Regions from separate parts of the Rummeliibacillus sp. G93 genome, predicted to be linked through region 2. Evidence: riboswitches for the same ligand, from Rfam matches in the RefSeq annotation. Region 2 holds a riboswitch; each other region holds the start of a gene.
What was found. Region 2 has a riboswitch for thiamine pyrophosphate ahead of tenA (thiaminase II). Riboswitches for the same ligand answer to the same signal wherever they lie in the genome.
Positions count from the first base shown of each region.

Region 1: it holds a riboswitch for thiamine pyrophosphate, as region 2 does, so the genes downstream of both, tenA (thiaminase II) here and tenA (thiaminase II) in region 2, are expected to answer to the same signal.
Region 3: it holds a riboswitch for thiamine pyrophosphate, as region 2 does, so the genes downstream of both, thiT (energy-coupled thiamine transporter ThiT) here and tenA (thiaminase II) in region 2, are expected to answer to the same signal.

Region 1 is NZ_CP097314.1:2,689,172-2,695,027, forward strand. It holds gene M2M59_RS13530 (thiazole biosynthesis adenylyltransferase ThiF) at 1-736, opposite strand, end outside; gene M2M59_RS13535 (thiazole synthase) at 733-1,500, opposite strand; gene thiS (sulfur carrier protein ThiS) at 1,502-1,705, opposite strand; gene tenI (thiazole tautomerase TenI) at 1,738-2,361, opposite strand; gene tenA (thiaminase II) at 2,361-3,050, opposite strand; TPP riboswitch at 3,155-3,262, opposite strand; gene M2M59_RS13555 (tRNA dihydrouridine synthase) at 3,792-4,760, opposite strand; gene M2M59_RS13560 (polysaccharide deacetylase family protein) at 5,046-5,856, shown strand, end outside.
Region 2 is NZ_CP097314.1:2,964,310-2,970,165, forward strand. It holds gene M2M59_RS14945 (GNAT family N-acetyltransferase) at 1-334, opposite strand, end outside; gene M2M59_RS14950 (hypothetical protein) at 479-1,180, shown strand; gene thiE (thiamine phosphate synthase) at 1,238-1,870, opposite strand; gene thiD (bifunctional hydroxymethylpyrimidine kinase/phosphomethylpyrimidine kinase) at 1,815-2,681, opposite strand; gene thiM (hydroxyethylthiazole kinase) at 2,681-3,430, opposite strand; gene tenA (thiaminase II) at 3,417-4,097, opposite strand; TPP riboswitch at 4,159-4,257, opposite strand; TPP riboswitch at 4,312-4,410, opposite strand; gene M2M59_RS14975 (GNAT family N-acetyltransferase) at 4,482-4,910, opposite strand; gene M2M59_RS14980 (hypothetical protein) at 4,937-5,671, opposite strand; gene M2M59_RS14985 (hypothetical protein) at 5,673-5,856, opposite strand, start outside.
Region 3 is NZ_CP097314.1:2,566,284-2,572,139, reverse strand. It holds gene M2M59_RS13010 (carboxylate--amine ligase) at 1-163, shown strand, start outside; gene M2M59_RS13005 (cysteate racemase) at 167-868, shown strand; gene M2M59_RS13000 (DEAD/DEAH box helicase) at 955-2,187, shown strand; gene M2M59_RS12995 (aminopeptidase) at 2,189-3,418, shown strand; gene M2M59_RS12990 (magnetosome magnetite crystal formation protein family) at 3,690-4,067, opposite strand; TPP riboswitch at 4,194-4,300, shown strand; gene thiT (energy-coupled thiamine transporter ThiT) at 4,425-4,988, shown strand; gene M2M59_RS12980 (nucleotidyltransferase domain-containing protein) at 5,086-5,796, opposite strand.

The DNA.
Region 1 (5,856 bases), 280 kb from region 2:
GATCGCCACAGGATGGACAACTCTGTTTCTTTAACTGATCGACTATGATAGAAGTATGTTGATTCTTCCATAAATCAAAGGATATAAGCTGATTCCTTAAAGAACAATCATCCTCAACCAAAATCTTTAGCGCTTCAGTGATTTGATAAGCCACTACCATTTGGACAGCGGGACTGATTATGCCTGCCGTATCACACGTTAATCCACCAATTGGCACTGTCTCCAGCAAACAATTTAAACAAGGCGTTTTCCCCGGGATAATGGAATAGCTTAATCCATAGCTTCCGACACAAGCACCATAAATCCATGGAATGTTATATTTTTGTGCTACATCATTTAGAATCATGCGTGTGTCAAAATTATCTGTGGCATCCATTATGAGATCCACATCCCTTATAAGTTGCTCTGCTTCAGTCGCTGAAACATCTTGAACAAGACCATGGATTTCTACTTCACTATTTAACTGTGATAATCGTTTATGCGCTGCAATAGCTTTAGGTACGCGTTGCTTGGCATCTTCCTCATCGTATAATTGTTGCCTTTGAAGATTACTCCACTCTACGTAATCTCGATCAACTATAGTCAGCTTACCAACCCCCATACGTACGAGACTTTCTGCACTTCCCGTTCCGAGTGCCCCTGCACCAATTACAAGTACATGCTTTTGCCTAATTTTCTCTTGGCCTTCTTTACCGATAGGCACAAATAATTCTTGCCTTGAATAACGCTCACTCACCCGATGCTCATTCCTTCGGTTGGACTGCTAGCCGTTGCATAGTTTTTTTTCGCTATTCTACCTGCTTCATAGCCTAAGCGTCCTGCTTCAATGGCAAGCTTCATTGCTTTCGCCATTTTCACGGGATTACCAGCACCTGAAACAGCAGTATTCAAGAGGACTCCATCCGCTCCTGCTTCCATAGCAATAGCCGCATCAGATGGCGCACCAATACCTGCATCTACAATAACGGGTACAGTTGCCTGCTCAATAATAAAACTTAAATTAAGCGGGTTGATAATGCCTTGACCAGAGCCTATTGGAGAAGCGCCAGGCATGATTGCATGGACGCCTAATTCTTGCAATCTTTTAGCTAGCAATACATCATCTGAGATATAAGGAAGGACAATAAATCCTTCTTTCAATAATTCTTCAGATGCCTTATATGTTTCGAACGGGTCAGGCAACAGGGTTTTTTGGCAACCGATGACTTCGACTTTAATCATGTCACATAAGCCAGATGCCTTTGCCAGCTTGGCGATGCGAACCGCTTCTGCAGCCGTAGTGGCCCCTGCTGTATTGGGTAATAGTTTATACTTCGCTAAATCTATTTTCTCCAGGAAATTCGGCTGGCTCGCCTCAAAAATATTCATTCTTCTAACGGCAAACGTAAGGATGTCCGTTCCTGATACTTCCACGGCTTCTTTCTGAATATCAAAGTTTGGGTACTTTCCTGTTCCTAATAAAAGTCTTGATTGAAATTCATATGGCCCAATTTTCAACATTTCATCCACCTCCAACAAAGTGTACAATCTCTATTTTGTCGCCTTCTGATACAGCTGTGTCGAAATAGCGACTTTTGTCTAAAATGTTATGATTTAATTCCATAATGAAAACCTTAGATTCTAATCCAAAGTGATGAATCACATCTGACACAACTCTTATTTGCTCGGGAACTTCTAGAGATTCACCATTTATTTGGAGTCTCATCCGCTCACTTCCTTTTACGTGTGCTAATCAATTTATTTTGATAAAGGACTTTCCGTTAACCTCAATTTTGCAGAATACTTTTTCGCTGCCTGTACTGGATTGTTTGCCAACATCACTCCTGACAAGACTGCAATCCCGCTTGCTCCTGCTTCCAACACTCGTTCTACATTCTCAAATTGAATTCCGCCAATCGCAATCACTGGAACTTTTACGTTCATAGTTAATTCCTTTAATTTTTCTAGGCCTCGTGGTTCTTTGTCCGGCTTGGATTGTGAAGGGAAGATATGGCCATATATCACATAATCTGCGCCACATTCACTCGCATATATCGCTTCTTCTACTGTGTGAACCGAACATCCTAGCCGTAATGCTGGAAAAACATCCTTCACAACCGCGATATCCAAACTATGATTAGCTAGTTGAACGCCCTTCACCTTTGTGACCGCTCCGACGTCCAGTCGATCGTTGATGATGATTTTATCCAAAGGCACACCTTCTGCCTTCAGTTGATTTACGATTTCCATTAGTTCTCTGGCAGTTCTCTGCTTTTCACGGATATGGAAAGCATCAATGAATGGATGAATATCTTTGGCGATCCGAATCATTTCAGGAATAGGCTGTCTGCCTGTCGAAACAATATGCAGCTCTCGATTCATTAGCCTCTCACCATCGAATCCTTATTCACGATTGGCCAATCTTCATGCTGATAAGCCATCTCCCAAAATGAATATTCGTATTGGCTGCTGATCATAAAATGCTCGAGCATTTGCAAGCGATCTGATTCTGTAACCCTCTCAGCAATCTCATCGATTCGCTCGATTTGCTCCACCACTTTTTCATGGAACCAATCGCCACCGTATGCAGCAATCCACTCTTGATAGATTGGTTGATTTGGCGTATTTCCCTTTAAACGCTGACCGATTTCATCATAAAGCCAATAGCATGGAAGAAGCGCTGCAATAATATCACCAATATGACCAGTAAATGCCGCTCGATATAGATGAGATGTGTACGCATAGGCAGTGGGAGCAGGCTTAAACTCAGCAATTTCAGCATCAGTAATGCCTAATTGCTTTGAAAAATTAGCATGCAGACTCAATTCTGCTTCAGCTGTACCCTGTACATGAATAGCCATGCGAGCCGTTGTGTGCAAATCAGGTGCCTTTGCTCCCGCCAATGCCTGCACCCTGGCAAAATGAGAAAGATAATAAGAATCCTGCAACACGTAATAGCGGAAGCTTTCTAATGGCAAGCTTCCATCAGCTATCCCTGTCACAAATGGATGCTGAAAACTTGCTTCCCAAATAGAATCTGCCTCACGTCGTAACTGCTCTGAAAATTTCATCATAATCCCTCCAAAAATAGTGTTAGGAAAATGGAATAAAAAAACCCCACTTTCCTTTACGCAAAGAAAGTGGGTATTAGAAATTATATGTATCAAAAAATAAAATTTCTGCCGTGCCACTTCCCTACGTTGGTATAAACCAAATCAGGTTCCAAGAGTCTCAAAGTCACACTTTGATCTCAGCCATTCTAATGGCACCCCTAGTGGTAAATCATATGAAGTTTTAGTAACATTCGATATTATCTTAACATTATTGAATGGATTGTCAAGGACAGATATGGTGAAATTTAGTAACATCCCTTTCCTTAGGATTGATTGCTGTTGGGCACCTAATCACAGCACAACGTAATTTTCAATTTGAAAATCTTTATCTCTTTTTATAACCTTTTTGCGGGCGACCATATTTTACTTCATTTAGGACAGATAGGACTTAAATTGCTAACTTTCGGAAGTAAACTTGTGAAGAGCGGTTGTAAATCGGGTGGATGCGGTGGTAAATCTTCCAGGAACAGTTGTATCTCACCACCGAACGGTTGTAAATATAGGAATGCTACCGCCACTCTATTACTTACGATATGTAAACTTCCTTATATAATCCGAGCTTCTCCATAGTCCTTCTCTTTTCTAGTTAAAAATTTTATTATATTGTAGTCTCACAAGACACCCGTTATAACTAAAAAAGATTATCTCAATCACGGGCTGAGATAATCTTTTTCCTTTTTTAGGTTTGGCTATTGCTTTCTAATCAACATTCTTTACTTCAAAACCATCAATCAGCGCACGCACTTCATCCGTAGATTTCGTGTGCATCAATTGATTTCGCAATTCGCCAGCACCAGGAAATCCTTTGACATAGATCTTGAAGAAACGATGAAGTCCCGAAATGGAACGTGGCACTAGTTCTTGATATTGATCGTGCAAATCTAGCTGATATCTTAAAAGATCTAGAAGCTCCTGACTGCTATGCTCTCTTGGTTCTTTTTCAAACGCAAACGGATTTTTAAAGATACCGCGACCAATCATGATGCCGTCTATTCCATATTGTTCAGCAAGCTCAAGACCTTTTTGTCGGTCAGGAATGTCTCCATTGATGGTAAGCATTGTGTCAGGTGCAATACGGTCACGTAATTCCTTGATTGCCGGAATCATCTCCCAATGGGCATCTACTTTACTCATTTCTTTTCTTGTTCGCAAATGAATCGAAAGGTTGGCAATATCCTGCTTCAATATATGCGTTAGCCAGTCCTCCCACTCATTTAGATCTGAGTAGCCTAGCCTTGTTTTAACACTAACAGGCAGTCCTCCTGCTTTTGCTGCTTGGATGATTTCTGCAGCTGCATCTGGTCGAAGAATAAGACCGCTACCCTTTCCTCTAGACGCTACGTTTGGAACAGGGCAGCCCATATTAATATCGATGCCTTTGTACCCCATCTCCGCCATTCCGATACTCATTTCACGGAAATACTCGGGCTTGTCTCCCCAGATATGTGCCACCATTGGCTGTTCGTCTTCCGTAAAAGTCAAACGTCCACGCACACTGTTCTTTCCTTCTGGGTGGCAATAACTATCCGTGTTTGTAAACTCGGTGAAAAATACATCCGGGCGTCCTGCTTTGCTCACGACATGGCGAAATACAACATCAGTCACATCCTCCATGGGAGCCAGCACAAAGAATGGTCGTGGCAAGTCACGCCAAAAGTTTTCTTTCATATTCATACAAATCCTTTCATCTATATCCTGTACATCCTATTTACATTGTTTATGAATTTAACACATTCTATTTCTAGAGTATAACCTAGCTTTTCTATTTTATCTTTAATCCATTTTTTCTTAAACTCTTTTTTAAAAGAAACCACCAAATACAAACATTTTGTTTTCCTCAAAACTTTTCATAGTGCTGGTAAGTCATATTAATAAAGGTAAATGCATAATAGCGCAAAAATCAGGTTCAATCCATCATACAAAACACACTAAGAAAGAGAGGTTGCTCGAAAGATGAAACGACAAGGAAAAAAGAGAGCGAAAGGGAAAGTCAGCATAGGCTTAGGAGTTATACTCGCAGCAATCCTGCTGGGCGTTTATTTGATTGGCCCTATTGGATCCTCAGCAGATAATGATAATCCTGCGGTTGAAAAAAAGCAGGCCGCAACACCACAAGAAAAGAAAAGCCAGAAATCGCCGACTGCCTCTTCAAATGTAACCGGACAAGCCGGAAAGAAGAATTCGGATAAAAACCGGAAAATAACGCAAAAAGAAAGGAAAAAGGAAAACGCACATGAGGAAGTTGTACATAAAAAAGCAATCAATCATCTAAAAAAAGAACACAGGAGGAAAACCGTTTATCTGACTTTTGATGACGGCCCTACTCTTGAATCCGGCCATTTACTTGATATACTTGACCGCTATCATGCTAAAGCAACTTTCTTCATGATTGGCTCTAATATTAAGGCCCATCCTAAAGTAATTAAAAGAATGGTGAATGAAGGGTTTGGGGTCGGGTTGCACAGTATGTCACACGATGCCAATAAACTATACAGCGCAGCAGCCAGTGCACCGCTAAACGAAATGTTGAAAGCTCAAGAAATCCTACAAAATGTTGCGGCAGTACATTCTCAACTCATCCGTTTGCCATATGGAAGCATCCCATATCTAACAATCGATATGCGACTTTTATTAGGGGAACAACACTTTAAAATTTGGGACTGGACTGTGGATTCGGATGATTGGTCATTGAAAGACCAGCGCTACGTCCAAAAAACAATCCGCGATATCCAATCATGGGACAAATTGGGCCAGGCCCCAATTG
Region 2 (5,856 bases):
TCAAATCTTCAATGCCTTTTTGTAAAAGAGCAGTCCCTATCCCCTGCTTCTGATATTCAGGATGAAGATAGATGGCAGCCAATTCAACCCATTGGCCAGTCTGTATATTCGAGTAATTGGCGAAACCAACGATTACTCCCTCTTGTTCAGCCACATAAAAAGGAGATCCAGAATATCTTTTTTCTAACATGTCTGGATTATATGCTTGTGCAAGAAACCGATCCTGCACATCACGCGGTATGATTCCCTCGTATGTTGAATGCCAACTCGTCTGCGCGATTTCTTGGACCTCTTGGATATCTGGATAACTCATTTTCCGAATTACTAACTTCATGTTTTTGTACTCCCTTCTATATATAACTCTTTCTAGTTAACTTCTATCTACCACATACTATTTCCTGCTTCTGTTGTTAAATCTAACTTTTACGTTTCACTTTTAAAGAAAAAGGAAATACTATTGTTTAGGGAGTGAAGTCAATTGAACAATAATATGAAAAAGTATCTACCAAAAGCATCACTATTTCTGGCAGCAGGGGTTATCTTAGCAGGGTGCGGCAATGATACCAAAAGCACAAGCCCTCAAAAGGACAGTTCTCAGCCTAAACAAACTGAGAGCAGTAATACAAGTACAAGCATTAATGAAAATACCGAATTAAAAACTCTAAAAAACCTTTCAAAGGATCCAGATAAAAATGATTCATCAGAAGGTGACTTTGATCTAGTAGGAAAATATGTAAAAGAAAATAACGACGAGATTACCTTAGAGGTACATGGAAAGCAAATAGCCATTCAAAAAAAAGTATCATTTGAAAGCGACAAAAAAGGTATGAAAGGAGATTGGCAAGACAAGCAAGTGGTTGTGGAAGTATCCACAAATAAAGCCGTTGCAGAAAGTGTTAAACCAACAGACAAAACACTCGCAGATCAGGATGGTGTATATGATAGAGATGGCGATGAAAAAGAGATCATTGGCAAACTCGTTAAAAACGATTCAAAAGAGTTAACTCTTCAAACGCCAAATGGCAATAAAACATTCCAGAAAACGCATGACTTTGAGTTAGATGATGAAGCGAAATCTCAAAACAAATTGGAAGACAAAACGGTTCGAATCGAGACAGATGAGCATGGTAAAGCAGAGGAGCTAAGCTATAGCTGGATTGATCAAGAGGAAACAAAATAATACATGAACTAAAAAAGCTGCATGAAGTTGTCGCTAAGACATTTCATGCAGCTTTTATTATGCTTTAAAAATAGATTGAAGGGATCCAATCACTGGTCTGCAATCTTCACTTTGGCAGATCGCTGAAATGACGGCCACACCATCTGCTCCGCTCTCTTTTAACGGCTGTGCGTTCTCGACCGTAATTCCACCAATAGCTACAATAGGGAGAGTTGGATATAGCTTTCGTGCCTCCTGTAAAAATGTAACACCCGCTGGCTTCTTGGCATCTTGTTTAGACTTCGTTTCATATATAGGGCCTATCCCGACATAATCTGTACCTTGATCCACTGCCTGCACCAATTCTTCTTTTGTATGCACTGATACACCAATCATCTTCCCCTTAAATTCCGGCCGTATTTTTTCCAGCTCCATATCTTCTTGCCCGATATGCACACCATCCGCTTCTATCTTCAAAGCCAATTCGATATGATCATTGACAATAAATGGGATCTCATATTGCTTGCAGAGCCTCTGGCACTCACGCGCAAACATTTCAAGATCTTTGCCAGTTAATGCCCCTTCACCCTTTTCACGCAACTGAAACATTGTGATACCAGCCTGTAATGCTTGTTCGAGCACTTGGAGGGGTGGTTCAATGCAGTTTTGCGTGCCCATAATCAGATAAACTGCTAAATCCTCTTTCCTCACTAATTGTCACCTCACAGTTGCCGCTTAATTTTTTATACGCAAAATGGTTTGTAGGACCATGTCCATTCCCTATATTTAATGGATGTTGAATAGCTAAATGGACGAATTTTTTCGCTTCTATTATGGCACTTTTTAAAGAGAAGCCCTGTGCCAAAAAAGCGGTTAACGCTGCTGAGAAGGTGCATCCTGTACCGTGTGTTTGAACAGTGGAAATTCGCTTCGTTTGCATTGAAAAGAACGAATCATCTTGAAAAAATACAGTATCTACTGCATCCTTACCTTCTAAATGACCGCCTTTTATAATGACGCATGAAACACCCATTGCAAGCATTGCGTTTGCAGCCTTTTCTAAGTCTTTTGGGCTTTTTATTTCGATTCCGCTTATTACCTCTGCTTCTGGTATGTTTGGCGTAAGAATAGTTGCACGCGGCAATAGGAATTTTTTCAGCGCAGTCACTGCCTCATGTTGTAGCAAAGATGCTCCACCTTTCGCAATCATCACTGGGTCTACTACCAATTGTGTCTCTTTATCTCGCAAACTATGTGCTACAGCTTCAATAATCTCGGCAGAAAACAACATGCCCGTTTTCACCGCTTTTATCGGCATATCCCTCATCACTACTTCGATTTGCTGCTGAACAAATTCTGGTTGGGCTGGGTATATACCTTCAACACCTAGCGTATTTTGTGCAGTCAATGCCGTAATAGCTGATGTGCCAAAAACGCCAAGCTCCTGGAAAGTCTTTAGATCTGCTTGAATACCTGCTCCTCCACCGCTGTCAGAACCCGCAATAGTCATGGCAATATTCATTATGCTCGCCCCCCTGAAACCTGTTGCAATTGATTAAGTACTTCTTGTTGAACAGCACCTAACCATTCCTTCTGGCATGCCATCTCGGCAACCTTTTTATAGTCTTTCAAAACGTCGGTTAAGATAGAAAGGTTATTTCTTTCTACTGCTAAGGCTGCTGTACAAATAGCGCTAAGCAAACACCCCGTACCCGTAATCTTCGTCATGAGCTCATGACCGCCTGCTATATAATCAATACTTTCGCCGTTTGTTGCAATGTCCACCTCGCCGGTGACAATAACAAAACAGTTGTACTGTTTCGCTATAGCTTTTGCTGTCTGCTCGGTATCCATCTCTCCTACGCCGCTGTCTACTCCCTTTGAGTCCCAATTGACACCTGCGATTGCTGCAAGTTCTCCAGTATTGCAGCGAATAAGATCAAATTTAATTTCTCTCAATAGATTCTTCACCGTCTCGCGACGAAAGGCAGTGGCGCCTACGCCTACCGGATCTAGAACGACAGGAATTCCCACTTCATTCGCTTTGCGTCCAGCTACAATCATTGCTTCTTTTGTTCTGCCATTAATGGTACCAATATTAACAAGTAAACCACTTGCAACAGAAACCATATCTCCTACCTCTGCGATTTCATCTGCCATAACTGGCGATGCCCCAATCGCGAGCAGTCCGTTTGCTGTAAAATTTGCTACTACATAATTTGTTATACAGTGGATTAAAGGATTTTTCTGATTTATTTTAAGCAAGCTCATAAGGTGAAAGCTCCTTCCAATTTTCTAAAGACCAGGCCATATCCCAAAACTTGCATTCGTAATAGGCACTCATTTGGAAAAATGCTTTCATCTTTTGAACGTCAGCTGGGTGTTCTTTCGCATACTTATTGAGCATCTGCTTTTGGATGTCCAGTTGATCTTTAAACTCTTTACCGCTATACAATTCAATCCAATCTCTGTATAACTTCTGTGTCGGTTTTTCATCTTTATACGCTTCACCAATACTTTGGTATAACCAAGGACATGGCAGCAACGCGGCAAATGCAACTGGCAGGCTTTCGTTTAGAACGGCGTTATACATATGGTTAATATAATTATTGTTGGCTGGCGCAGGAATAAGCTCCGCTTGTTCTTGTTCTCCAATATGAAGTTCTTTGAAAACAGTCCGGTGGAGCTCAAGTTCTGCTTCATTTATACTTCTAGCTGATTCAAGATAATAGGCCATTTCCTGGTTCGTCTCCGATTTGGATGCTGCTATTGCCAATATTTTTGAGTAATGCTTTAAATAAATGGCATCCTGCATCATATAAAATTTAAAGTTCTCCATTGGCAGTGTGCCATGTACTAACCCTTTCACGAATGGGTGTACCATGCTATCATCCCAATATGCATCTGCTTCTTCTCTAACAACTTCATCAAATCTCACTGTTCGTCCTCCTTTAAAGTGGACGTAGACGCAAAAAATCCCTATGAGTAGACATAGAGATTTCATACCTTCATCTGCTCCCTACGTCAGTATTAACTGTCAGGTTCTAAGGGTCAGGTTTTAACCTTCTCAACACTTTCGTGTCCCCCCGCACTAAAATATTTGGTTGGGTACAAAAAAACTCTCCCATAAACGGAGAGCTGCTGTACAAAACGATCATATGTACTTTGCTCCCTACGCCAGTATTAACTGTCAGGTTCTAAGGGTCAGGCTTAAACCTTCTCAACACTTTCGTGTCCCCCTGCAAATATTTAAGTTATATTCATCGTACCATTCAACTGGATGCCATTCAAGGATAAAACAAGCTTAGCTTTTTACAACATATTAGAATTCTTTCCTAAACACATAACTTACCTTGTCGTACCCCATCTTTTCTTCATAAAAACGGTGTGCCTTCGTACGTTGCAACCCAGAAGATAAGGCCACACACTCATACTTATATTCTTTCGCCCATGCTTCTACAAATTCAAGCAACTCTTCTCCATAACCGAACGAGCGCTTAGATGCATCTGTCACTAAATCACATACCCATATATATCTTCCATAATAAAGTGTAATCATTGGCTGGAATCCGACCACCGCAACTATTTCATCAGAGTCAACGAGTGCATAGAGCTTATACTGTTCCTTTTCCATCGCTTCCATCACTAATTCTACATATGTGTTTATATCTAAATGTGTTCTGAGTTGGCTCATGACCGGAAAGGCATCCATAATTTCATCTTTTGAGCTTAAATTTTTTATCATTTTCATAAAAACACCTCCTAGATTATCGATACTCATTCATAAAGATCACGACTTCCCTTTTCGAAACGTTCCGGAAAGCGTAAAATGATATCCCCGTTTGAAAAGCTTTCTCCATTATTAGTAAATTCAATCGGCTCTTTTACACCAGGCTTGGCATTCGGTCTCCATCCAAAATTAAACGAATCTCCTTCCTCCTCATTTGAGAAGAGCCAATCCGTTTGAACAGGTCTAGCATAATCTTTAATCGTAGCCCAATCTTCTGGAATAGAAAAAACCCCATATGTCTTATGATTCAATAGCACTTTCTCTGTCATTTGAACTGGTGGAATATAAAGACTTTGCCTATCGTAGGTGATATAATCCCGTTGCCTCAGTAGATAAAATGTAAATGAATCCACCTTGTTTTTATGAAAAATATTCCACACATATACATACTTTGGACGTTTTCTATCTTCTATCTTCCATATCATCGGTTCTTCTCGATTATCCACTTCAGCGACTCGCCATTTATTCTTCTTCCAAATCCAATAGCTAAGTCCATAGTCTTTATTCAAAGAAATAAAAGGAACCACTTTATGGCGTTCATCAACGTGGATTATATCTTGTATTGTTTTTACGCTAGCCTCAGGGAAGGTCTGATTTATATCCTTTTTCAGCGCTTCCTCTGTTGGAAAAGGAGTTGGTTTTGAATAAGAATAATAGAAGAATAGACCTATAATACCAATAATCACTACTAAAAGAGCAAACATTCCTTTTCTTTTCTTCATATTATTGCTCCTCCTTTAGCACGGAATTATTTAAACGGTAATAAAGCTGTTGCTGAGGTGTAGTTATCAAAATTCCTTTTCCGTCTTTTTCTATGTACAGTGCCGGTGATGGAAGCCCACTTCCCCATTTCGGCTTTACTCCTGCAAGCTGATAAGGAAAATGTTCATCTTTTTTGTTAATTTCT
Region 3 (5,856 bases), 400 kb from region 2:
GCTTAAAGCAAAAGCGCGTAAGCTAATCCAAGAGGGCAAATCAACCAACTCGCTGTTCTACAAAGAGGACATGAACTGGAAACGTTGGATCAAACTAACGTTGAACAGTCTGAATTATTATCGCAAGTACAAAAAATACTTTAACAAAAAAGGTTTGTCATAAGAAATGGACAAGTTAGTACTGGGGATTATTGGCGGGGTTGGGCCGCTTGCAACGATGCTACTCGGAGAAACCATTGTAAGAAGAACAAAGGCGTTTAGCGACCAAGAGCATATGCACTTTATTATCGATAATGATACGCGCATTCCAGACCGGACAGCATTTATCCTTGATCAGACACAGGCTAGCCCGCTTCCTTTTATGGCGGAAGATGCAAAAAAACTAGTGAATGCTGGAGCGGAACGAATTGTTATTCCTTGCAACACAGCACACTACTTTTACGATGAATTGCAAAAGGAAACAAAGGTACCGATTTTGCATATGATTCGGGAGACAGCTAAAAAGGCAAAGCAGCTTCAAGCAAAACGTGTGGGGATACTTGCTACAACAGGAACACTTTCGTCGAACTTATATCAAGAAGCTTTAGTCCAAGAAGGTCTTGAACCGGTTGTTCCAGATGAAAAATTGCAAAAGCGCTTGATGTCTATTATCTACGATCATGTGAAGGCAGGCAAAATGATATCAAAATCAGTTTGGCAGCCAATCGAGGATGAGATGAAGAAAGCAGCTTGTGATTATATCATTCTAGGATGTACAGAGCTGTCAGTTGTAAACCGTTCTTTAGCGCTTGATAATCGATATATCGATGCGCTTGTCGTGCTTGCAGAGCGTGCAATCGAAAGCTGCGGCTATGAGTTAGCGGATTAGTATAAAACTTTTCTTAGGAATTTAAAGGGCCCGTCTACAGAGGCGGGCGTTACATACATTAGAAAAAGAAAGAAGGTGCAGGCATTATGGCATTTTTAGATTTATTAAATGAAGATTTACAGCAAAAATGGAAGTTTCCATCTACAATGCCCATTCAAGAGCAGATGGTAGAAGCATTTTTGGAGGGAAAAGATGTAGTAGCTGAGTCTCCTACAGGAACAGGTAAAACGTTAGCGTATCTGTTGCCGATTTTACAAAAGGTAGATGGTGCTAAAAAGGCAACTCAAGCCCTTATTGTAGCTCCATCGCAAGAGTTGTGCATGCAAATCGTAGAGGTGATCCGTACATGGATTGCTGGCACAAATATTACTGTAGTCCCTTTGATTGGCGGTGCAAATCCACAACGCCAAATTGAAAAGCTAAAGAAAAAGCCAACGATAGTTGTAGGAACGCCAGGACGTTTAAATGAACTTATTACAAGCAAAAAACTAAAATTGCATGAAATTAACATGATTGTTTTAGATGAAGGGGACCAACTATTAAGTCGGGATTATCGTGTTATCGTAAAAGGCTTTATAGATGGAGCAGCTCATGGCAGACAAGTAGCTGTGGTGTCTGCAACGGTAACAGAAGAAATTGAGCTTGTGGCAAATAGAATGCTTCATGATCCGGTACGCATCAAAATAGCAGCAACAGAGGTTCCAGCAAGCGGTAAGGTCGAACATTCCTTCATAAAAATAGAGGAACGAGATAAGACAGAACTATTGCGAAAACTGTCAAACCTTTCAGGGTTGCGTGGACTAGCTTTTATCAATAACTTAGACCAAGTGATGATGAAAGAATCAAAGCTAGGTTTTCGCAATGCGCCGATTGTAGCCTTGCATTCTGAGATGAAAAAAGAGGAAAGAAAATCAGCGATTGAACGTTTCCGCAAGGGTGATGCGCGCGTCCTTCTCGCTACAGATATTGCGGCAAGGGGCTTAGATATAGAGGGGCTAACACATGTTATTCATGTCAACGTGCCATTCACAAAAGAGCAATATATCCACCGTTCAGGCAGAACAGGAAGAGCTGGCAATAGCGGGGAAGTACTTACATTACTTGCACATCATGAAGAACAAGCATATCTAAAACGCATGAGAGAATTAGAAATTGAGCCAGTTGAGAAAAATTGGTCAAATGGCCAATTAAAAGAGGGAAAGGCAGAAGCCAAACCTAACAAAGGGAATAAACGCTATTCAACGAATGGTACAAATGCAAACAGAAAAAACAAGGGCGATGGGAAGAAACCTTATCACGCAAAGAAAAGAGGGAAATAATATGACGTTTGAAGAGAAGCTAGAACAATTTGCTGAGCTTACAGTAAGAGTGGGCGCAAATATACAAAAGGGTCAAACCATGTTAATCAATACAACAACAGAGACAGTTGAATTTACAAGATTAGTGGCAAAAAAAGCGTATGAAGCAGGGGCTGCACGCGTAACGGTTAATTTTTCAGATGATGTGATTGACCGCGCTTTTTACGACAATGCACCAGCTGATGAATTTGCTAAATTTCCACGCTGGATCAGTGAACAACGAGATGAGTTGATTGAGCGTGGGGGTGCTCTTTTGTGGATTGATGCGCAAGATCCGGATAACCTTACGGGAGTGCCAGTTGAAAAACTATCCGCACAGCAAAAAGCATCAGGCAAAGCGCTTGAAAACTATCGCGATGCAGTGATGAACGACAAGATTGCGTGGTCTATTATTGCTGTACCATCGAAGAAATGGGCTGCAAAAGTATTCTCTGATTTAAAAGAAGAAGAGCAGCTGCCAGCATTATGGGAAGCGATCTTCAAAACGGTTCATATTGGTGAAGGAAATGCTGTAGACAACTGGGAACAACATTTGAAAAACCTAGATGCGAGAGCAGATCTTTTAAACGCAAAACGTTATCAAAAGCTGCATTATAAAGCGCCTGGCACTGATTTAACAATTGAATTGCCAGATAAGCATATTTGGTGCACAGGTGCGAGCCATACACCTGCTGGTTCTTCGTTTGTAGCAAATATGCCAACAGAAGAAGTGTACACAATGCCATCAAAATACGGTGTGAACGGCTTTGTATCGAATACAAAACCGCTTGTTTTCCAAGGTAATGTTATCGATCAATTTAAGCTGACATTCGAAGGTGGAAAGATTGTAAAAGCTGAAGCAGAGGTTGGTCATGATTTGCTGCAAGAATTAGTCAAAGCGGATGAAGGTTCTAAGTACCTTGGCGAAGTTGCTCTTGTACCACATGAGTCGCCTATCTCTGCATCAAATATTCTTTACTACAATACGCTTTTCGATGAAAATGCCTCTAACCACCTGGCGATTGGCGAAGCTTATCCGACATGCTATGAAGGTGGAAGCAGCCTGACAAAAGAGGAGCTCGAAGAAAAAGGTATTAATACATCAATTACTCATGAAGACTTCATGATTGGTAGCGGAGAAATGGATATCGACGGCGTTCTAGCAGACGGTACAGTTGAGCCTATTTTCCGCAATGGCAGCTGGGCATTTTAAGTAGTCATGCTTAGGTGTTGCTATACCTTTTAATCTCAACTTAAAGTTCATATAAAAAAACGCCGTATTCCACAGAGAATACGGCGTTTTTAGTGATTATTTTTTCATTGCTTTTTTATCATGTCTTGCATCAATCACTTTTAAGATGATTGGATAAACAACTGGTGCGATTTTGATTACAGTTTTTATTACTTTTCGTAATTGCATATAGTAGCACTCCATTCATTGATGAGCTTGTGTATATTTAACTAATAGCCATATTAACAGTATTTTAAACTTTGAGTACTTTAATTCCTTGTACAATATTCCAAATGAACACGCCTAGCGAAAGGATAGCTTCTACAACAATAAAGATAAGCCATGCTCCCATAATCCACATACCATCATTGGACGATGCATCTGGACTCCCTGTTTCAAATGAATAACTATAAAAACCGGCTCCAGCCACCACGGCCATAAATATAATGACGCCAATAATGGTAGGGACCAGAAGAAGAAGGTGAGAGAGTAAGGCGCGCTTAGCATGCCTTTTCACTTCTTGTTCCTTTACAGCAAAATACACGATGACGGGCAAGATAAATCCAGCAAAAAATATACTAAAATAACACAAAGAAGAGATTACACGGTTATTATTGTTTTCCAATTCCAATTTTGACACCTCCATATATCTATACATACGCACAGGGCTCACTGAAAGATTCAGAAAGATGAAAATTACCATGGCAATTTAAAATCAAATCAAGTACAATAAATGTGTTCAATTAAATACTGATGTATCGACCACGAGGGGAGCCGCAAATGGGCGGCTGAGAGTGAATCCGAAATTCTAACCCTTTGAACCTGTAAGTTAATGCTTGCGTAGGAATGTGGATAGAGACCGACTTATTTCGATGTTAGGGCTATCCTAATGTCGTTTTTTATTTGGGTGGAAATCTTCTGGAATACTTGTTTACGGGAATACGCTTTAGGCAAGAGTGGGCTGCATCGAAATACGGGAGGAAGTATATTGAATAAGAAACGTTTATTAATGATGATTGAAATCGCCATATTTGCAGCAATCGGATTTGTATTGGATAAGCTGTCCTTTAGTCTATGGCCACAGGGCGGTTCTATTAGCCTTGTAATGGTTCCGATTGTACTGATGGCATTTCGTTGGGGGACAATGGCTGGACTCGTTACAGGGCTATTAATTGGCGGATTGCAAGTGTTAATAGGGGGCGCCTATGTGTTAACGCCTTTGCAAGGCTTCATCGATTATTTCTTTGCATTTACAGCTGTAGGCTTAGCTGGTGTGATGCGAGGAATGATGATTGCTGCCAACCGACGTGGCCAAACTGGCAAAATGATCGTTGCTATAACAATTGGAACATTTATTGGCGGATTATTAAAATATGCAGCACATACATTGGCGGGAATCGTGTTCTTTGCTGAATATGCAGGAAAGCAAAATGTATATTGGTACTCTATTGTGTACAACGGCTCTTATATGATTCCTGCTATTATTTTAACGATTATTGTCGTTGCGCTGCTCTTTAAGTCTGCGCCACGAATAGCTAACCCGAAAAATTAATGAGGGAAGACTGCTAATTACATTAAGAATTCGTCTTGGTATTAGCAATACAATGAACAAACGCTCAGATACATTCTGAGCGTTTTTATTTATTAGGTTATTTTCCTAAAGAGAAGCCTTCAAATAATCTTCCACCAAATGGTTGAAGGACTTGATCAGTCAGGCATACAATCTTACCAATATCATTTGATTTATAATATGCGTCGAATGCTTCAACAAATTCGTTTGCAAGTTTCTTGTCATGATGAACTAATGAACGATAAACCCATTTTGATGTACCAATCCATTTGCCATTACTTCGAAGGATGAATTCACTAACTAATTCGCTGAGTGTGCTCGCAATAAAAATGCCTTCAGCTCTATTTTGACAACCGATTAAATCATCTAACACATCCGTAACAAAATATCGCTTTATGTCCATTGTTTCTTTTGTCCAATCTTCTGGCCCTTGTTCTATTAAGTCTTTGGCTTCCTTTCTAATAGCCGATAATACTCCTGTATCTTTTAAAATTTTGCCCTCACTTACCATTCTTGGCATTGTAGGCCTTCCTTCTTTACAATCACTTACAAAAAAGAAACGATAAGACTTCAAATTATGAACAAACAGTTCAATATTCCATCCAAATTCAATAAGGGACTCACGATAAGAAAAAGGAAAACTTTTGTCAAATATGATGATATCTAAATCAGAAGTTTCAGTTGCTTGTCCTCGAACAACACTCCCAGCTAAGATAGCTCCCTGACAATTATGAAAATGTTTTTCAACAAACTGTAAGGCTGCTTCTAGTGGATCAAGTCTATTCTTCATATAATTTCCACCCTTCTTGTTTTAAGGTATCTTCTTCGGCAGAAGCTAAAAGTTTATAAG